4 regions of the Arthrobacter sp. NPDC093139 genome follow, and region 2 is predicted to be linked to each of the others. Evidence: predicted binding sites of a transcription regulator. Region 2 holds the regulator's gene; each other region holds the start of a gene.
What was found. Region 2 encodes HrcA, which represses chaperone genes, less so after heat shock. Its sites were predicted from a motif close to TTNGCACTCGNNNNNNNCGAGTGCNAA; they were not measured.
Positions count from the first base shown of each region.

Region 1 (5,136 bases), on a different contig from region 2:
GATCCGGTAGCTGGTGCGTCCGATCTCCAGCGGCGCCCCGTCACGCGGATCGGTCAGCACCCGCAGAAACGACGTAGCGCCCTCGCTGACGAGTCGGCGGGCCATGCTGGCGGGGATGGGCCCGTACCCGTCCAGCACCGCCGGCTCCTCAGTCTGGCCGAGCAACGAGAACACCGGGACGGTGACGAGGACCTGCGCCGCGCGCGACGGGGCTCCTGCAGCAACGCCTTCAAGCAGCCAGGCAGCGGTGACGTCGGCGCGCAGCTGCGTCAGGGTCCGGGTTTCCTCGGGGCCCCGCAGGGCGCGGGCCGCGGCCGTGGTGCGGTTCCAGATGCCGGCGGCCTGGTCTGCGGGCAGGTAGGCGGAGAGCCAGGCCATGCCGTCCCGGTCCGGGAGGTACTCCAGCGGGCGGTCCCGGGCGCTCCGGCGGTGGCGTGCCTCGATGCTTACCGGGTGGTGCCGCTCGCGCCAGGCACGTGCCTTGGCTCGGAACCTTGCCGGCACCAGGTCCCCGGCCGGGCAGCCCCGGGCAGCGCCGGGAGCGTCCGGGTCCAGGAAATGCGCCTCCAACGCCGCGGCTGCCGCCGGGTCCAGCCCTGAGGTCTCATCACACAGCACCCGGGCGTGCTGCCAGGACACCGTTCCCGCCTCCAGCGCGGCCAGCGTCAACGGCAGGTCAGTGCTGAGTGTGGCAGCTTCGGCCAGGAACCGTGCCGCCGCGCCTTCACTGACGGTCAGGGCGCATGCAACCTCGGCAACCACAGACATCTGCTGCGCAACCTCATCGCCCGCGTTCCCGGCCGGGGGTGCCACCGCCGTGGCAGTGGTGGCATATCCGGCCGCGAGGTGGACTTTCAGGGCGGCCAGGCGGGCTTCCAACCTGGACAGCGCAGTCAGTCCGTCCAGGCAGGCATCCGCGTGGTCACGAAGAGGATCAGCACCGATCTCGGCCGGGCCGCCCGTCCCGCGCCCGACACAAACAGCCACGTCAGAGACGGAGACTTCCATGGCCTCCACCGCCTCCACAATCGAACTGCCATCCATACCCCCAGCATGACGGCAGGCTCTGACAAAAACGCCGCCACCCCCGCCCGATACGACCAACGCGGATCGGATCCACCATGCGCGGCCTGGCCGCGGTCCCGAAAGGCGCCTTGTCACCTCCGGCGACTACGCAACGGCGCGGAAAGCGCCCGCCCGACCGCGAGCCATCTGCAGAACACACTGCGAGACCTACCAGACAGTCCTCTGCGCGCGGCCTTACATCGCCACCCCATTAGGAGACGCGGGTTAGACCGGTTCCACGGAGACGGCCACCCGCTCGTCACCGATCCTGGTGAGGACCAGGGTGGCTGTCTTTTTGCCGGCCTTCTTTCCACTGCCCTTGCCCGCCGGGAGGAGCTGCTTCCGGAGCTCCTCGGGGGTGACGGACGTGCCGCGCTTCTTAATGTCCAGCACGCCGATGCCGTGCTCCTTCACCCAGGCCTTGAGCCCCTTCACGCTGTACGGCATGACCTCCAGGACTCTGTAGGCCCGGGCGTAGGGGGTGTCCACTGCTTCCGGCGCGCAGATGTATGCGATGTGTTCGTCCACGAGGTGCCCGCCCAACTGCAGGGCCAGGTCGGCCACGAGACCCGCACGGATCACGGCGCCGTCGGGTTCGTAGATGTAGCCCTGGACCGGCCCGACGGGCGCAACAGGGCCGCCGTCGAAATCCTCCGCGCTGGTGAGTTCGGCGGCCCCCTGCGGACCGAGCAGCAGGGCGGCCCTCCGGATCCCCGGCCTGGCAACGGCGTTGAACCAGAGCGTTACCTCGGTGACGTCGCCGCCCACCGAAACCCACTGGGCCTCGCAGCCGGCCGGGATGGAATCGTGCGGCATGCCCGGCCCCATCTTGACGCCCACGGCGAGCCCGGAGGCCGCGAGTGATTCCACGAAGGACAGCGGCGGCGAGAAGGCCTCCGGGTCCCAGATCCTTTTGGTCCCGGACGTGGATGTGGTGCGCCGGGCCGGATCCAGCCACACGCCGTCGGCGTCACCGAGGGGAACGGACGTCGCATCCGAATGCACCACTGTGGCGTGCGGAAACGGAATGAGGTTGATGGTGGCGCACGCGGCCGTTGTTTCGTCGACCTCCACGGCCGTGACGGCGATATCCAGCGACGCCAGCGCCATGGCGTCCGCGCCCAGGCCGCACCCGAGGTCGGCCACGTGGCGTATGCCCGCCTCGGCGAAGCGCTGGGCATGCCTGGCCGCCACATTGAGCCGGGTTGCCTGCTCGAGGCCGGCCTGGGTGAAGAGCATCTGGCGGGCGAATTCGCCGAATTTGGCTTCGGCCCTGGTCCGCAGCCTGGACTGGGTGAGCACAGCCGACACCAGATCGGGGGAGTGCCCCTCCTTCCGGAGGCTGGAATTAAGCGCGAAGGACTCATCCTCGCGGTAGGGCCCCAGCGAGGCCAGCAGCTGCCATCCTTCTTCGGTGAGGAGCTGTGCGATCTGGTCCTGCGGTGCGTCAGACATGCCTTCAAGCCTAGTGGAGGGACCGGCGAGCGTGCCCGATAGGGTGGACTGAATGGACTCCAGTGCAACTCCCAGTCAAGATCAGCCTGCCGGTTCTCCCGATGCTCCTGCCGAGGTGGCCCGCTACCCGCAACTGTTCCGGTATGCGCGCCCGGCGCTGATTGCCGGGGTCGCTGTCGCCATCGTCTGCCTCCTGCTGCTGGTGATCATCTTCCTGCTGGACTCGTTCAACTCCACCGTCTACTCGGTGGGCGGCAAAGACATCCACGATGCGACCGACGAAGCCCGCCAGATCCGGGACCTGTATGCGGGGGCACGCGTCGGAGGCGTGGTGGTCCTGGGGGTCTCGGCCTTGACCGCCGCGGGCGCCGCCGTCGTCCTCGTCCGCCAGCGTAAAAATTCGCCAAAAAGCGACGACGACGGCGGCGAGGATGTCGGATTTGATGCCCTGGCTGGCCGGTGAACAGCGGCTTTCCGGCACTTAGGGCTGTTCACCGCAGATGAACATCTGGCACTCACCTTGACCGAGTGCTAACCCCTTACATAGAGTCATCATTAGCACTCTCCCTAGGAGGGTGCTAACACAAGAAGAACTGCCAGCCTGGCTGCTGCCGGCACCGCGACGACGGTCTGCTGCCAACGCACCACAGTTTTACTGCCCATGAATTTGCTGACGAAAAGGAGAGGTCCGAGTGTCGGTCTCTATTAAGCCTCTTGAGGATCGTATTGTTGTCCGCCCGCTCGAAGCCGAGCAGACCACGGCTTCCGGCCTGGTCATCCCGGACTCCGCGCAGGAGAAGCCGCAGGAAGGCGAAGTTGTCGCAGTAGGCCCCGGCCGCTTCGAAGACGGCAACCGCGTTCCGGTCGACGTAGCCATCGGCGACGTCGTTATCTACTCCAAGTACGGCGGAACTGAAGTCAAGACCGGCGGCGAAGAGTACCTCGTGCTGTCTGCCCGCGACGTTCTGGCGATCGTCGTTAAGTAACTCTCTGGATCCCCGTGCCGCTGATCCTGTCTGTTTTCATCAGACCGGTCGGCAGCACGGGGTTCTGTCTTGAAAGGACAAACCATGGCAAAGCAGCTTGCGTTCAACGACGCTGCCCGCCGGTCTCTTGAAGCCGGCATCGACAAGCTCGCCAACACGGTCAAGGTGACGCTTGGTCCCCGCGGCCGCAACGTCGTGCTGGACAAGAAGTGGGGCGCTCCCACGATCACCAACGACGGCGTGACCATCGCCCGTGAAGTCGAACTGGATGACCCCTACGAAAACCTTGGCGCCCAGCTGGCCAAGGAAGTAGCCACCAAGACAAACGACGTGGCCGGCGACGGCACCACGACGGCTACTGTGCTCGCGCAGGCACTGGTCAAGGAAGGCCTGCGCAACGTTGCTGCAGGTGCCGCTCCGGGCCAGATCAAGCGCGGCATCGAGGTTTCCGTCGAAGCCGTTGCTGCACGCCTGCTCGAGAACGCCCGTCCCGTCGAGGGCACCCAGGTGGCCAACGTGGCTGCGATCTCCGCGCAGAGCGACGAGGTCGGCGAGCTGCTGGCCGAAGCGTTCGGCAAGGTCGGCAAGGATGGTGTGATCACCATCGAGGAGTCCTCCACGACCCAGACCGAGCTGGTCCTCACCGAGGGCATGCAGTTCGACAAGGGTTACCTGTCCCCGTACTTCGTCACTGACGCGGAGCGCCAGGAGGCCGTCCTCGAGGACGCCCTGATCCTGATCAACCAGGGCAAGATCTCTGCTGTCCAGGAATTCCTGCCGCTGCTGGAAAAGGCCCTGCAGAGCTCCAAGCCGCTGTTCATCATTGCGGAGGACATCGAGGGCGAGGCCCTGTCCACGCTGATCGTCAACCGCATCCGCGGCACCCTGAACGTCGTTGCCGTCAAGGCTCCGGGCTTCGGTGACCGCCGCAAGGCCATGCTGCAGGACATCGCCACCCTCACTGGTGCACAGGTTGTCTCCCCCGAGCTGGGCCTCAGCCTGGACTCCGTCGGCCTTGAGGTGCTGGGTACCGCCCGCCGCATCACGGTCACCAAGGACAACACCACGATCGTTGACGGCGCCGGCTCGGCCGAGGACGTAGAGGCGCGCGTTGCCCAGCTGCGTGCCGAGCTGACCCGCACCGACTCCGACTGGGACAAGGAAAAGCTGCAGGAGCGGCTGGCCAAGCTGGCCGGCGGCATCGGCGTAATCAAGGTTGGCGCTGCCACCGAGGTTGAGCTGAAGGAAAAGAAGCACCGCATCGAAGATGCCGTGTCCTCCACCCGCGCTGCCCTCGAAGAAGGCATCGTGGCCGGTGGCGGTTCCGCGCTGATCCACGCCCTGAAGGCACTCGACGAGGACCCGGCAGTGACGGCCCTTGAAGGTGACGCGGCAGCTGCTGTTGGAATCGTCCGCCGTGCCCTGGTCCAGCCGCTGCGCTGGATCGCGCAGAACGCCGGCCATGACGGCTACGTCGTCACCGCCAGGGTTGCCGAACTCGAAACCAACAATGGCTTCAACGCCAAGTCCGGCGAGTACGAGGACCTGATCGCAGCGGGCGTTATCGACCCCGTCAAGGTCACCCGTGCAGCCCTCCGCAACGCGGCTTCCATTGCCGCGCTGGTTCTCA
Region 1 is NZ_JBIVOO010000004.1:371,197-376,332, reverse strand. It holds gene ACIP90_RS09600 (DUF222 domain-containing protein) at 1-1,044, opposite strand, end outside; gene ACIP90_RS09595 (SAM-dependent methyltransferase) at 1,291-2,520, opposite strand; gene ACIP90_RS09590 (hypothetical protein) at 2,573-2,983, shown strand; gene groES (co-chaperone GroES) at 3,213-3,506, shown strand; gene groL (chaperonin GroEL) at 3,591-5,136, shown strand, end outside.
Region 1: groES (co-chaperone GroES) is a predicted target of HrcA. The motif match lies at 3,029-3,055, and genes of this name have one in related genera.

Region 2 (5,136 bases):
CGGCGGCGGTGAAAAATACGGCGTTGCTCACCGCTACAGGTTACCGAGGCGGTCCCGGAGCTTCGCAAAGACGCCGCCGCTCGCCGCGAGCTTGCCCTCGGAGAACTGTTCACCGCGGAGCTTCGCGAGCTGGCGCAGCAGGTCTTCCTGCGCCGGATCGAGCTTGGCGGGCGTCTCGACCTGCAGGTGGACCTTGAGGTCGCCGCGGCCATAGCCACGCAGGTGGGTGACGCCGAGCCCGCGGAGGGTGATAACTTCGCCCGACTGCGTGCCCGCCTTGACGTCGATCTCCTGCTTGCCGTCGAAAGTGTCCAGGCTCAGCTCGGTACCCAGGGCCGCGGCGGTCATGGGGATGTTCAGCGTTGCGTGGAGGTCGTCACCGTCGCGGACGTACGTGGGGTCGTTGTTGACGCGGATTTCGACGTAGAGGTCCCCGGACGGGCCGCCGGCCGGGCCGGCCTCGCCCTGCCCGGACAGCTGGATCCGGGTGCCCGTCGCCACACCGGCGGGAACCTTGATGGTCAATGACCGACGGCTGCGGATGCGGCCCTGGCCGCTGCACTCGTTGCAGGGGTCCTTGATGACCGTCCCGAAGCCTTCACAGGATCCGCACGGCGCTGAAGTCATGACCTGGCCAAGGATGGAGCGCACGGCGCGCTGGACTTGGCCGCTGCCGCCGCAGATGTCACAGCGTTCCGGATGCGTGCCTTCGCGGCAGCAGGAACCGTCGCAGGTGGGGCAGACGACGGCGGTATCGACCTCGAGCTTCTTGTTGGCGCCAAAGACGGCGTCGCGCAGGTCGATCCGGACGCTGATGAGGGCGTCCTGTCCGCGACGGACCCGCGAAGCCGGACCTGCGGTTCCGCCGGCCCCGAAGAAGGTGTCGAAAATGTCCTGGAAGGCGAAGCCCTGCCCGGCGTAGCTGCCGCCGCCGAAGCCGTTGTCCGTGCCGTTCTCGTTGCCCGTGGTGTCGTACACCCTGCGCTTCTGCGGATCGGACAGCACCTCGTAGGCATGGGTGACGGCCTTGAACCGATCCGACGCTTCAGGTCCCGGGTTCACGTCCGGGTGCAGGGTGCGGGCCAGCTTGCGGTAGGCCTTTTTGATCTCTTCTCCGGTGGCTTCCGGGGAGACTCCAAGAACGTCGTAGTGGCTGCTCAAAGTTCGTATCTCTTCCTGGTTATGGTGCCTGGGTATCGGATTCGTTGGGCCGTGCGATTACGGGCCGAGAATCCTCGAAAGGTAGCGGGCCACCGCGCGGACGGCGGCCATGGTGGTGGGATAGTCCATGCGGGTGGGCCCAAGAATGCCGATCTTGGCGGTGGCGTCCGGTCCATAGCCGGTGGCCACCACCGACGCCTCGGCTAGTCCGTCGTAAGGGTTCTCCCGGCCTATGCTCACGGCCACGCCGCGGGGATCCTGCGCCATCTCACTGAGGAGCCGCAGCATGACCACCTGCTCCTCCAGGGCCTCGAGGACGGGTCCGATGCTGAGGGGAAAGTCCACGTTGGACCGTGCCAGGTTCGCGGTGCCGGCCATGACCATCCGGTCTTCCCTGCTGCTGTGCGAGAGTGCCTCAAGGGCCTTGCTCAGGGCGGCGGCAGCGGGACGTTCGGCCGGAGCGCAGCCGGCCACCACGGCAGCCAGGTACTGGGGCAGCATGGTCAGCGCGGTGCCTGCGACTCCCGAGAGGAACCTGGTCCGCAAAGCCGTCAGCGTGTCGTCGCTGAGTTCCTGCCCGACGTCGACGACGCGCTGCTCGACCTTGCCCGAGTCAGCGATCAGCACAATAAGGACCTTGCGCGGCGCCAGCTGAACGAATTCAATGTGGCGCACCACGGCGCGGCTGAGGTGCGGGTACTGCACGACGGCCACCTGGTTGGTCAGCTGTGCCAGGAGCCTTACCGTGCGGTCCAGGACGTCGTCGAGATCGTCGGCCCCCTCCAGCAGCGACTGGATGGCGCGGCGCTCAGCCGGGGACAGGGGCTTGACCGCCGAAATCTGGTCCACGAACAGCCGGTACCCCTTGTCGGTGGGTATCCTCCCGGCGCTCGTGTGCGGTGCGGTGATGAGCCCCTCGTCCTCGAGCGCGGCCATGTCGTTGCGGATGGTGGCGCTGGAAACGCCCAAATGGTGGCGCTCGACGAGCGCTTTGGAGCCCACAGGCTCGCGGGAATGGACGTAGTCCTCCACAATGGCGCGCAGCACCTCGAGCTTGCGTGGTTCGCTCACTATCCACCTCCGATCAACCGTTTTCCGGGCAAGGCCATGCAGCGCCCGGCGACGCATGGTTAGCACTCGACATCCCTAAGTGCTAACAAGTCTAATATGAGACGGCCGGTTGTTAGCATTGGTACCGCTCCGGGCGAAATTCCGGACCGTGTCCGCCCGGAGGCTGATTCCCGGCCGGGGCGGCAGCCTCCTAGCGCAAAGCGGTGTTTAACGATGCAGTATCAGACCTGGGGTCCGCAGGAGATCGCAGCGCCCTCCAAGAAAGATTTGCCGGAAGTGCCGGTGGAGCGCGGCATGGTCCTGGAGGACGTGCAGTCCGGCTGGGTCGGCGCCGTGACGCGGGTGGAGAAGTCCGGCGGGATGCATGTGGTCACCCTGGAGGACCGCCGAGGCAAGTCACGTTCCTTCCGGCTCGGTTTCGGGTTCCTGCTGGAAGGCCAGCCCATTCGGCTGATGCCGCCGGCGGCCAAGCGGCCAGCCTCCGCCCCGGCCGGTCGCACGGCGTCGGGTTCCGTCCGGGTTGAGGGCCAGCGCGCCCAGGTGGCCAAGGCCAGCCGGATCTGGGTCGAAGGCAAGCACGACGCTGAACTCGTGGAGAAGGTTTGGGGCGACGACCTCCGGGTGGAGGGAATCGTCGTCGAGCCCCTTCACGGCATTGACGACCTGGCCGGGGCGGTCGCCGCCTTCCGCCCAGGGCCGGGCAGGAGGCTCGGCGTCCTCGTGGACCACCTTGTCCCGGATTCCAAGGAGTCCCGTATTGCCGAGGCGGTCATGGCGTCGCCCGGCGCCGCCGGCAACGTGCTCATCGTCGGCCACCCGTACGTGGATGTCTGGCAGGCCATCCGGCCCTCTGTCCTGGGGATCGCGCAGTGGCCCGTGGTGCCGAGAGGCACTGACTGGAAGACCGGGATCCTCGCCGCCTTCGGCTGGCCGCATGCCACGAAGGAGGACATCGGCCTGGGCTGGCAGAAACTCCTGGGGGCGGTGCGGACCTATGCCGATCTCGAACCTTCCCTGCTGGGACGGGTGGAGGAGGTCATCGACTTCCTCACCGCGCCTGAGAGTACCGTGCCCTAGATATGCCTGTGCCTTAGAAATACCTGGCCCTTAGCGATACAGTGCCGAGATGAAATCCAACGACTTGCTGCTGGATGCCTTCGGCCGAATCCATGAGGCTGTGGCCGCCGTTTTGGAAGGATCCGACGGCGGATCCCTGCTCCACCGGCCGGCAGGCAGCGGAAACTCGATTGCGTGGTTGATCTGGCATCTCAGCCGGATAGAGGACTCGCAGGTCGCCTCCGCCGCGGGACTGGATCAGGTGTGGACCTCGCAGGGGTTTGCCGGCCGCTTCAATCTGAAGCTGCCCGACCGCGACACTGGCTACGGTCATTCGACCGACCAGGTCGACGCGGTGCACGGCACGCCGGAGCTGTTGCTCGCATACTACGATGCCGTTCACCAGCAGACCGTGGAGTTCCTGAAAACCCTCGGCGACGATGACTTCGACCGCATCGTCGACTATCACTGGGACCCGCCCGTCACTCTCGGGGTGCGGCTGGTCAGCACCATTGCTGACTGCCTCCAGCACGTGGGACAGGCCGCGTACGCCAAAGGCTTGAACCCCGGGTCCGCTTAAAGGACGAGCACGGTTAGGGAAGCAGGTGTCTGCGGCGCGTCGTTCATTCTGCGCCTGACCCAGTATTCTTGGAGGGGCGCCTTTCGCGCCGCCGCCATCCGGCGCAACCGGCCGGCGGCGAACCACCTGCGCCAACGCATCAACGCAAGTTTAAGGAAGACAAACCGTGGCAGAAGACGCTCGTGACCGCAGGGACCACCAGTCCGGCCCTGACGTGCCCCAGTACCATGGCGTGCCGGCCAATGCACTTCCGCTGACGGCCAGCGAGGACCGGCAGTGGGCAACGCTGGCACACTTCGGCGGTATCCTCGGCTGCGTGCCGGCACTGCTGATCTACCTCATTTTCCGGGAGCGTGGACCGTTCACAGCCCAGGAATCCAAGGAAGCCCTCAACTTCACCCTGCCGCCCACCATCGCGGCGGTGCTCGCGAACCTTCTGGTGCTCCTCCCGGTGGTGGGAAATATTTTCGCTGTCATCGCCACCCTGATCTGGATTGCGCTGACGTGCTTCGCGGTGTCCGCCGGCATCCACGTCAACCGGGGCCAGCCGCACCGGTACCAGTACAACCTTCGCTGGATCAAGTAACCGCAAAGCGGCCCCAGACCTGTTTTCGGGTCTGGGGCTGCTGTTGTTTAAGCCTCTGCTGTTGCCTGCGGATTCAGTCTGGCAGGATTCTGCGGACAACGGCGTCGGCCAGCAGGCGGCCCTTAAGGGTGAGAACCAACAACCCGCGGAAAGCCTCCGCCGGCGACACGAGGCCGTCGGCAATGAGCCCGGCCACAGCGTGCTTGCCCGCGTCGGACAGCGAGCTGACCTCCACTCCTGATGCCAGGCGGGTCTCAAGCATTATCCGCTCCACGCCGCGGGTCTCGGCGTCGAGTGTTTCGCGGCCGGCAGCGGGCGACACCCCGGAGCCGAGCCTGCCGGCGTAGGCCGTGGGGTGCTTCACGTTCCACCAGCGGACTCCACCGACATGCGAGTGCGCGCCAGGTCCGATGCCCCACCAGTCGTCCCCGCGCCAGTAGGCCAGGTTGTGGCGGCACGCCTGTTCGGCAGTGGCTGACCAGTTGCTGACCTCATACCAGCGGAGTCCGGCGTCGGAAATCATCTGGTCGGCGAGCTCGTATTTGTCGGCATGGTCGTCGTCGTCGATTCCGGGAACTTCGCCACGGCGGATCTGGGCGGCGAGCTTGGTGCCGTCCTCAACGATCAGCGCGTAGGCGCTGATATGGTCCGGCTGGTACGACAGTGCGGTCTCCAGGGAGAA
Region 2 is NZ_JBIVOO010000001.1:325,588-330,723, reverse strand. It holds gene ACIP90_RS01680 (16S rRNA (uracil(1498)-N(3))-methyltransferase) at 1-31, opposite strand, end outside; gene dnaJ (molecular chaperone DnaJ) at 34-1,161, opposite strand; gene hrcA (heat-inducible transcriptional repressor HrcA) at 1,219-2,232, opposite strand; gene ACIP90_RS01665 (DUF3097 domain-containing protein) at 2,446-3,309, shown strand; gene ACIP90_RS01660 (DinB family protein) at 3,359-3,868, shown strand; gene ACIP90_RS01655 (DUF4870 domain-containing protein) at 4,035-4,454, shown strand; gene hemW (radical SAM family heme chaperone HemW) at 4,528-5,136, opposite strand, start outside.

Region 3 (5,136 bases), on a different contig from region 2:
TCCGGCCTCCAGGGCTGCACCGAGCAGAATCGCGCCGCCGGCGGCAAACTGCCTGAGCGCCTTGCCGGATTGCCCCTCCAGGCAGTCAATGACGACGTCGGCCCCCGCCAGCGCTTCCGGCAGGCCTTCGCCAGTAGTGGCGTCCCCCCGGAAGTAGGTGGCGCCGTCATGCTGCCCGTGAGCACCGTCCTTCGGCGGGTTCCGGCTGAGAACCGCAACTGCATGCCCTTGGCTCAGGGCCTGGCGCACAACTTCCCGGCCAATCTGGCCTGTACCTCCGGCAACGCAGATGCGGCTCATGCTTCCCAGCTACACTCGGCCGTCAAAAGAGGCTACGCCCGGCGGCGCTGCAGGACGTCGTCGAGGTTGCTAAGCGCGCTCTGCGCCTTGCCCTGCGGGCGCCCGGCGTTCGGCGAAGCGACAGCCGGCGCGGCCGCAGTGCCCTGTTTGAGCGACGGCTTGCCGGCGGCTTTGGGGGCCTCCGGGAGGTCGAGCGGTTCGGGGGCAGGGCGTTCCGCCTTGGCGGCCTCGACATAGGTGGGCTTGGGGACCTGGACCGGCTCCCAGCTGTCGGACTCGTCTTTTGCCGGGGCGGCAGCATCCTGCGCCGAGGCCGGGCCGCTCCTGTCACCCGCCGCGAGAGCCACCGCCAGGGCGGCCTCACGCAGTTCGACGGCGGTCAGCGGCTTGGGCTGGGGGGCTGCGGCTTCGGCGTCGAAAAGGGTGCTTTCGCGAAGTGTGGCCGTTTCGTCAGCGGTCTGTGGAACGGCAGGGTGGGCGGCGGGGCGCGGACGATTCGCAGACGCATCCATGGCCGCTGAGAAGGCAGCATTTACCTTCCTGCGGCGGTCACGCACGGCGAGCCTGCGGAGAACAACGACGGCGGCGGCACCCGCCAGAAATGCCAGAGACGGAAGCCAGCCGGTTCCCACTCCAAAGACCGCCAGCACTCCGGATATCAGGGCAGTGGCGAAGGACAGGAGTCCTGCCAGTGCGATGGCAACACGCCCATAGCGGATGCGGAAGGCGCCTCCGTCCTTCGGGGTGGACGTGCCGGCGGGCGTGGAGCGTGCTCCGGATGCGCTGCTCTTCCTGGTGTCCATGGGATTCTCCTGCTGGACGGTCATGTGAAGGACCGTTCCGGCTTGCGGGTTTGCAGTTTCGTGGTCAACGCTCTCCATCATCAGATCGCCGGCCGCCTGAAACTGGTGGCGGCCGCTTCGGAGCAGGTACGGCGCAACCCAAACAATCCAGAGCGCGACAGCGACCACAAGGATGACTGAGCTGCTGAGAGGGAAGTCCACACACAAAACCGTATGAGCAATCGGCGACCGGTTGTGGCATTCGTCTCGGTGTGTCGCTCCGCGCCTCTCAAATCATTGGACTTAAGGCCGATAAGTCCACGGCGGGCGCCGCTCAGGCCGGCCTCGAACGCAGCCACCTGTTGAGAAGTCCTTCCGGAACTTCCTCAGCCGTCAGGGCAAAAGACCGGTGGTCCGCCCATTTCCCATTGATGTGCAGGAACCGGGGCCGGTAGCCCTCGTCGCGGAAGCCGAGCTTTTCCACGACCCGCAGGCTGGGTCGGTTTTCCGGGCGGATGTTGATTTCCATCCGGTGCAGGCCCAAGGTCTGAAAGCAATGGTCGGTGGCCATGGCGACGGCCGTCGGCGCGATGCCCTGGCCTGCCCGCGCCTCATCCACCCAGTAGCCCAGAGTGGCCATCATGGCAGAGCCCCAGATAATGGAGGACACCGTTAACTGGCCCACGATGACAGGATCCCGGAATCCCGGTGTCCATGCAGTAATGAGGAAAGGGAGGGCTGTGCCCTGGGCTGCCTGGGTGTTCAGCGACCGCACCATTTGCCGGTAGTCGGGAAGGGCTCCGCCGGGGGCCGGATTGGAAGCCTCCCACGGGGCCAGCCAGTCGCTGTTGCGCGAACGGACCGCAGTCCATTCCTTACGGTCCCGGTACCTGATGGGACGCAGGACGATGTCACCACACTCCAGTGTGACCGGCCAGATATGGCTGACCCTCATGGGGAATTAGTGGGTGAGGCCGGCAGCGAACTTCGGCAGCCACTCGCGAAGGCCAGGTCCCAGGTCATCGCTGTCAACGGCCAGCTGGACGCACGCCTTGAGGTAGCTGAGCTTGTCCCCCGTATCGTAACGCCGGCCGCGGAAGACGACGCCGAACACACCGCCGCCTTCACCGTCCCTGCTGGCCAGTTCCTGCAGGGCATCCGTCAGCTGGATTTCGCCGCCGCGGCCCGGTTCCGTCCGTTCCAGCACATCGAAGACGGCGGGGTGGAGGACGTAGCGCCCGATGACGGCCAGGTTGGAGGGGGCATCCGCGACATCCGGCTTTTCCACAAGTTTGTTGATCCTGACGAAGCCTTCGCCGTCGATCTCCGAGATGTCGGCGCAGCCATAGGCGCTGATCTGGGAGGGTTCCACCTCGATGAGGGCCACAACAGAGCCGCCGGTCTTTGCCTGGACCTCGATCATGGTGCTCAGGAGTTCGTCGCGGGCATCGATCAGGTCGTCGCCGAGCAGCACGGCGAAAGGTTCGTGGCCGACGTGCTGGCGCGCGCGCAGCACTGCGTGGCCCAGGCCCTTGGGGTCGCCCTGGCGGACGTAATGGATGTCGCCCAGATTGCTGGCAGCCTGGATGGACTCGAGCTTGGCGGTGTCGCCCTTGGCTTCCAGCGTTGCTTCCAGCGCAGGAACCCGGTCGAAATGGTCCTCGAGGGCACGCTTGTTTCGCCCGGTGATCATCAGGACATCGCTCAGGCCTACCTGTACAGCTTCTTCGACTACGTACTGGATGGCCGGCTTGTCCACCACCGGGAGCATTTCCTTGGGCATGGCCTTGGTGGCAGGCAGGAACCTGGTGCCGAGTCCCGCTGCGGGGATGACGGCCTTGCGGACTGAAGGATTAGTGGAAGTCACTCGACTAATGTAACGGAGGGAACATTCATACAGTAAATGCTTCCGGCAGTGGCTTGGCCGGGATTCCGTGCAGCAAAGGATGGCACACCATGTCGCAAACGACCCGGCAATCGAAGGATGAGATCCGTTCCCGGCACCGGACAATCCGTCTGGGCCTGCAGCCTGAGGCCCTGTCCGCAGCCGCCTCAGGGATAGCCCGCCACGGCCTGTCCTGGGCTGCCACCATCGCGGACGGCAGGCCGGCGACGTTTACCGCGTATCTGGGCGTGGCCCACGAGCCGCCCACCCTCGCGCTGATAGCGGCGCTTCACGAAGCGGGCCACAAAGTACTGCTGCCGGTATGCGAGCCGGACCGCGGGCTGAGCTGGGTGTTGTGGAATCCGGACAGCGAGTTTGTCCGGAGCCGGTACGCGCCCATCAAGGAACCGGCCGGAGAACGCCACGGCTTGGAGGCCATCCGGGGGGTGGCAGGACTCTTCCTGCCGGCGACGGCCGTGGACATGAGCGGAAACAGGATCGGACAGGGCGGCGGGTATTACGACAAGTTCCTGGCGGACGCCGAAGCCGCGGGCCTGCAGGCGCCCAGGGCTGCGGTCATTTACGACTCCGAACTCCTGCCCGCGTCGAGCATTCCTGTTGAGGGGTTTGACCGTCCCGTCGACGCGGCACTGACGCCCTCGGGCCTGGTCCGACTTTCCTGATGCAATCTGCGGGAAGATGCTAGAATTGGCACTCAGGCCCTGCGACTGCTAATGGAGTTGTTTCTGCACGGAGATCCCGCAAGGAGTTCCGCGCAGTGGCACCCCCGCAGCACGGGACCTGTCGTTTGTCCAAGAGGAGGATCTTCAGTGCCCACGTATGCCTATGCCTGCAAGGATTGCAGCCATGCCTTTGACATCGTGCAGTCATTCACTGACAGCACTCTGACAGCCTGCCCCCAATGCGAGGGAACCCTGCGCAAGAAGTTCAACAGCGTAGGCGTGGTCTTCAAGGGCTCTGGCTTTTACCGGACGGACTCCCGGGACACGAAGGGCAGCACGGTGTCACCGTCCCCTGCTGCCTCCTCTCCGGCGCCGGCCGCTCCTGCAGCCGCACCGGCCGCTGCCGCCAGCTAGACGCTCTGTCCCTTCCCACGGCTGACCGCCACGTTGCGGTTATCCACATACGGGCATTTTGCCGGGCCACTTTCCACATGGGGCCGGCTTACACTGCCGCCCGGGGCCGGGGTTCCATAGCGTGGCAGCATGCCAGCTCTCGGACTGCCTCCCGTTAGAACCTTCCGCCCTGCCGCCCGCGCCCGCAGAGGCACTTCGGCGTCCGGACCTCCCGAACGCCGCAGGCCGAGCCGTCTGCGGGGCTGGCTGAACCGCAACCGGCGCCTTGCCGTAGCGCTGCTGCTGTGTGCGGCGGCCGGTGTCACGGTCCACCAGCTGACCCCGGCCCCGGCACACACGTCCCCGGCCCTGGCCGCAGCACGGGACATACCGGCGGGAGCCACTCTCGGCGGGAGCGATGTGGCAGCAGTTAATGTCCCGCCCCACATGCTCTCCACCGGCACGCTCACCAACGCAGCGCAACTCAGCGGAAAGCAGCTGGCCGCACCGCTCCGGAAGGGACAGCTGCTATCCGACACCCAGCTCGTGGGGCCAGGCCTGCTGATTGGGTCGCCGCCGGGATCAGCCGCCGTCCCCCTGCGCATGGCGGACCCCTCATCCATCCAGCTCGTCTCCCCCGGCATGCTCATCGACGTCGTCCTGACCAGCGGGCCAGGCCTCGACCAGCAGTCCCCGTCCAAGGTCCTGGCCAAGGCGGTACCGGTGCTCTGGACCTCGGCGCGCGAGGGGCAGGGCGGCCAATGGCTTGCCGCCGGGGACTCCGACGGCCTGATGGTGGTTGCCGCCACGCCGGCGCAGGCAAGCGCTCTGGCGGGAGCTTCAACCCAGGGAAAACTCTTCTTCGTCCTCGTGGGCTCCAAGGGCCGGTGACGCCGCCGGGCTGCGGCTAACCCCAGTGCGGGGGCTTCTGCTCCTTGAGCCAGGCGTCGTGGTCGTTGTCGGACTCCGGGTCACCCCAGGCCCGGGGATCGTCCTCCGAAGCCTTGTTGGGCACTGCACCGCCCGGCGTCACCGGAGCTGGGGTCGTGCCTGACGCTGGGGACTTGGCCGGTGGGGTGCTTTTTTCGCCAGC
Region 3 is NZ_JBIVOO010000004.1:349,107-354,242, forward strand. It holds gene ACIP90_RS09490 (SDR family oxidoreductase) at 1-300, opposite strand, end outside; gene ACIP90_RS09495 (hypothetical protein) at 333-1,304, opposite strand; gene ACIP90_RS09500 (GNAT family N-acetyltransferase) at 1,417-2,037, opposite strand; gene galU (UTP--glucose-1-phosphate uridylyltransferase GalU) at 2,044-2,949, opposite strand; gene ACIP90_RS09510 (5-formyltetrahydrofolate cyclo-ligase) at 3,039-3,650, shown strand; gene ACIP90_RS09515 (FmdB family zinc ribbon protein) at 3,798-4,064, shown strand; gene ACIP90_RS09520 (RcpC/CpaB family pilus assembly protein) at 4,194-4,934, shown strand; gene ACIP90_RS09525 (hypothetical protein) at 4,951-5,136, opposite strand, start outside.
Region 3: ACIP90_RS09515 (FmdB family zinc ribbon protein) is a predicted target of HrcA. The motif match lies at 3,676-3,702, and genes of this name have one in related genera.

Region 4 (5,136 bases), on a different contig from region 2:
TCAGGCCGTGGCCTGCAGGCAGGCCGCGGACCTTGTCGACCACAACGCCGGGCTCGAGGCCCGCGTTGAAGGCGATCTGCTTCAGCGGAGCGTCGATGGCAACGCGGACGATGTTCGCACCGGTTGCTTCGTCGCCGGACAGGTTCAGGTTGGCGAATGCCTTGAGGCCAGCCTGGATGAGGGCAACGCCACCACCGGCGACGATGCCTTCCTCAACGGCAGCCTTCGCGTTGCGGACTGCGTCCTCGATGCGGTGCTTGCGTTCCTTGAGCTCAACTTCCGTAGCGGCACCGGCCTTGATGACTGCCACGCCGCCGGCCAGCTTGGCCAGGCGCTCCTGCAGCTTCTCGCGGTCGTAGTCGGAGTCGGAGTTTTCGATCTCGGCGCGGATCTGGGAAACGCGGCCGGCGATCTGGTCGGCGTCGCCGGCACCTTCGACGATGGTGGTCTCGTCCTTGGTGACGACCACCTTGCGGGCGCGGCCCAGGAGTTCGAGGCCAGCGGTCTCGAGCTTCAGGCCAACTTCCTCGGCGATGACCTGGCCACCGGTGAGGATGGCGATGTCGGCGAGCTGGGCCTTGCGGCGGTCACCGAAGCCCGGAGCCTTGACGGCGACGGACTTGAAGGTGCCGCGGATCTTGTTGACGATCAGGGTGGCCAGGGCCTCGCCCTCGATGTCTTCGGCAATGATCAGCAGCGGCTTGTTGGACTGCATGACCTTTTCGAGGACAGCAACCAGTTCCTTGACGTTGGAGATCTTGGAGTTGACGATCAGGATGTACGGGTCCTCGAGGACCGTTTCCTGGCGCTCCGTATCCGTGACGAAGTATGCGGAGATGTAGCCCTTGTCGAAGCGCATGCCTTCGGTGAGTTCCAGCTCCAGGCCGAAGGTGTTGGACTCCTCGACGGTGATGACACCTTCCTTGCCGACCTTGTCCAGGGCTTCGGCAATGAGCGCGCCGATTTCGTCGTCACCGGCGGAGATGGACGCCGTGGCGGCGATCTCTTCCTTGGTTTCGATTTCCTTGGCGTTGTCCAGCAGTTCGCGGGTTACCGCTTCAACTGCCTTCTCGATGCCGCGCTTGAGGGACAGCGGGTCGGCGCCGGCCGCAACGTTGCGCAGGCCTTCCTTGACGAGGGCCTGCGCCAGCACGGTAGCCGTGGTGGTGCCGTCGCCAGCGACGTCATCCGTCTTCTTGGCAACTTCCTTGACCAGCTCGGCGCCGATCTTCTCGTAAGGATCGTCCAGTTCGATCTCCTTGGCGATGGAAACACCATCGTTGGTGATCGTGGGGGCGCCCCACTTCTTTTCGAGGACGACGTTGCGTCCACGCGGGCCGAGGGTGACCTTGACGGCGTCGGCGAGGGTGTTCAGGCCCCGCTCAAGACCGCGGCGTGCCTCTTCATCAAATGCAATGATCTTGGCCATAACGGCAGTAGTCCTTTCGGGACAGTCGTTAAGAATGAACCTCGCTGCGGTGCCCGCGACGGACGATCGTTCCTGCAGGCCTCTGTACGCCGGCAGTCCGGATCTCACCCCAACCAGGTATTTCTTCGCTCCCTCACACGTCCGCCAATCGCGCTGCCGGCCTGGGCCGGGCGAGGCATTAGCAGTCGATGCTCAGGAGTGCTAATCAATAATTAGCACTCCCCCGGGGAGAGTGCAAGCAGTGGCCGTGAAAACCGGGACGAATCCGAGGCCGCTTCGCTCCCAGCGATCAGCCCGCTGCCCGGCTGGCTGTTTCGCTCCCGGTGAGTTTCGCCCTGTTGTCCGCACCGAAGGTGAACACCATGTAGTTGGCCACCGTCACGTCGCCGTTCGCGTCGAAGCGGACTGGGCCCGACTCGCCGTCATAATCCACAGCAGTTCCGGCCCGGACGGCGGCAAGGCACTCCTTGTACGTCCGGCAAACAGCTGGCTTGCCTGCAGGGTGGGAGCCAGCGCCGGCGGATCCGCCAGAGACGGCTATCAGCTTCGCGGCAACGGAGGCGCCGGCGTCGTCGTCCGCCGCGGCAGCCGCCAGTGCTGCCAGGTTGACCGCATCGTAGGTCTCCGCGGCGAACGTCATGTCCTTGAGGTTCTTGTCCACGGCCACGAGCTCACCCTGCAGATGGGCCGAGGGGAACCGGCCGGGGACGATTCCGCGGGCGCCGTCCAGCGCGCGGGAGGCGAGGTCGGAGCCGTACTGCCTGAAGGCTCCGTCTGCCAGGATCAGCTGCTTCCCCGACAGTCCCGCATTGTGGAGTTCTGCGATGGCACCCTGTGCGCCGCCGCGGGCAATGAGGACGACGGCGTCCGGTGACGCGCCCGCGGCCGTGGCCGCCGCTTTCTGCGCCTCGCCCGGTTTGAAGGCCGCCACGGTCACGGGCTCCAATCCGGCACCCTTCGCGGAGGCGGAGACCGCCGCCGACACTTCCGTGCCATAGGCGCCCTCCTCGTGGACGACGGCCAGGCTCTTTGCGCCGCCGTCCTTGGCCAGCTTCACCAGCACGGCGGCCTGGGCGGCGTCGGCCGCCGCGGTGCGGAAGTAGTATCCGCCGCTCCTGTACTCGCTCAGCTCCCCTGCCGTGTTGGCCGGCGAGATGAGCGCGACTTTGGCCTTGGACAGCACATCGATGACGGCGGGAGCGCGGCTGGAATCGGTGGGTCCGATCACCACGTCGGCTTTGGCATCCACGAGTTCACGCGCCTGAGCGCCGGCGTCACCGCCGGGCTTCTCCGGCAACAGCTCCACGGGCCTGCCCTTGTGGCCGCCGGCCGCGTTGATCTCCTGCACAGCCAGTTTGGCGGCTGCCAGCTGGGCACTGTTCAGGAACGCCTGCGTTCCGGTGCTGTCCAGGATCAGGCCGATCCGGAAGGTGCCGTCGCCGCTGGCCTCCACGGACGCAGTCCGTGCGTTTTCGCCTGAGCCGGAGCATGCGCCCAGCGCCAGGACGGCGGCAGCACCCCAGGCAGCGGCGCGGGCAGCTCTCATGGTTCCGGTCCGCCGTCGGGCGGTCACCGTGGCAGGTCCCCGGGCGGCGCGGTCAGCCACTAGGCGGGCCGGACGTTTTCGGCTTGCGGGCCCTTTTCGCCTTCGCCGACCTCGAGCTCCACGCGCTGGCCCTCGTCGAGGGCCCGGTAGCCGTCCACCTGGATGGCGGACCAGTGCACAAAGACGTCGTCGCCCGTGCCGTCGACGGTGATGAAGCCGTAGCCCTTTTCAGCGTTGAACCATTTCACGGTTCCCAATGCCATGATCTCCACACTTTCAGATTGCTTCCGTAAGGCCCACCTCAGTGTGTGCCGTGAATTACGCGCCGAAGACTCGAAATCACTCTATCCACTGCGCCCCGGCGGGAGGCAGGCTGACAGCCGGGCCCGGACTCAATAGTTATTCAGGCGTAACCCAAAAGGTCACTGGAATCCGGGGCCCAGCACCACGGCAACGGATGTCTCAAATCCTGGGCTCTCCACGAGCGTGGCGATGTTCAGCAGCTCCCCGAGGGCCTCTGCGCTGGCCCTGCGCTCGGCACCCGAGTAGAAGATGACGGACGCCTGCTGGGGCGCGCCCTGCCAGTTCGCAACCTGGCCCAGAGTCCAGCCGTCCGCCTCGAGGGTGGCGCCGACGCGGCCGGCCAGCCCGGAAGTCTGCGTGCCGTTGTAGACCGAAACAGGAAGGGACTTGTCCGCGGCCGAGGCGAGCGCTTCGACGGAGGACGGAGAGGACGCCGGGTCTGATGGAGAGGCGGCAGCCGACGGCGCGTCGGCACTCGGTGTGCCGGACGGCGCAGCTGCCTCGGAGGGCGTTGGGGAGGGGTCCGCTGACGGCGAGACAGCGGCGTCTTGGGCTGAGGACGGGCCGGCAGCGGCGTCGAAGCCGAGCTGCGGAAGGAAGGCAAATGCTGCCACACCAACGGCGAGAGCGCCGCTTCCCACAGTCAGCACGGGCCAAAGACGGGGGCGCCTGGGTGCCGGTACGGAGCGGTGTACGCCCTGCCGGGAAGTGACCTCTGGGACCCTGTCGAATTCGTCTCGGGCATAGTTGGTCATGGTAAAAGTGACGTCCTTGTTGGTCTTCTGCCGGCAGTTCGGCACTGGCGATTACGCGTCAGACCCCAAGCGGCGCGCGGTGCGGGCCCTCTGACGTGACGTACGTAGTCTACGCAATCTCTTCACCAACATGGGATCGTGGGCCAGCGCATGCTCGGTATCAATGAGCGCATTCAGGATCTGGTAGTAATGCGTGGCCGACAGGTCGAACAGCTCCCGGATGGCCTGTTCCTTCGCGCCGGCATACTTCCACCACTGCCGCTCCAGCGCCAGGATCTGCTGCTCACGCTCGCTCAGCGGCGAATCCCTCAGCTGGAAGTCATCCAGCAGGGATCCGCGCCGCGGCACGGCGTCGGCCTCCCCACCGGACTGCTCTGCGAGATGGTCCTGCAACGGCTCAGCCACTGCGCACTCCTTCGCTGATTCCGGTAAAAACTCCAGCCTCCATGTTACGGAGGAATAACAGCGTTGTCATTTACGCCGCGTTACGCCATGCCGCTGCCGCTGCGAGAATGGTCAGTGTGACTGAACAACCTGAACCCTTGTTCGACCTGCTGCCGCCCGAGGACGCGGGCCCTGGCTTCGCCGAGATGGCAGGGATGCCGCTGGCGGAGCTGGTGGCCGCTGACTGGGCCGCGGCGTTGGCCGGGGTGGAGGGCGAGCTGAGGTCTGCGCTTTCCTTCCTGGCAGGGGAAGTAGCGGCGGGTCACCGGGTGCTGCCCTCGCCGTCGAACGTTCTGAGGGCGTTCCGGCAGCCCCTGGCGGAGGTGCGGGTGCTGATCGTCGGCCAGGATCCGTACCCGACTCCGGGCCACGCGGTGGGTCTGGCCTTTTCGGTTGACAGCAGGACGCGGCCCATCCCCCGCAGCCTCGCGAACATCTACAAGGAACTGGAATCGGATCTGGGGTACCCGGCCAGGGTTCACGGCGACCTCGGTGCCTGGGCGGACCAGGGCGTGCTCCTGCTCAACAGGGTCCTGAGCGTCCGCGAGGGTGCTGCCGGCTCGCACCGCGGCAAAGGCTGGGAGACCATCACGACGGCGGCGGTTTCCGCCGTCGCTGCCCGCCGGGCGCCCGATGGACGCCGGCTCCCGCTCGTGGCG
Region 4 is NZ_JBIVOO010000016.1:43,233-48,368, reverse strand. It holds gene groL (chaperonin GroEL) at 1-1,429, opposite strand, end outside; gene ACIP90_RS18915 (ABC transporter substrate-binding protein) at 1,719-2,975, opposite strand; gene ACIP90_RS18910 (cold-shock protein) at 3,035-3,238, opposite strand; gene ACIP90_RS18905 (LytR C-terminal domain-containing protein) at 3,398-4,033, opposite strand; gene ACIP90_RS18900 (DUF3263 domain-containing protein) at 4,085-4,438, opposite strand; gene ACIP90_RS18895 (uracil-DNA glycosylase) at 4,546-5,136, shown strand, end outside.
Region 4: groL (chaperonin GroEL) is a predicted target of HrcA. The motif match lies at 1,642-1,668, and genes of this name have one in related genera.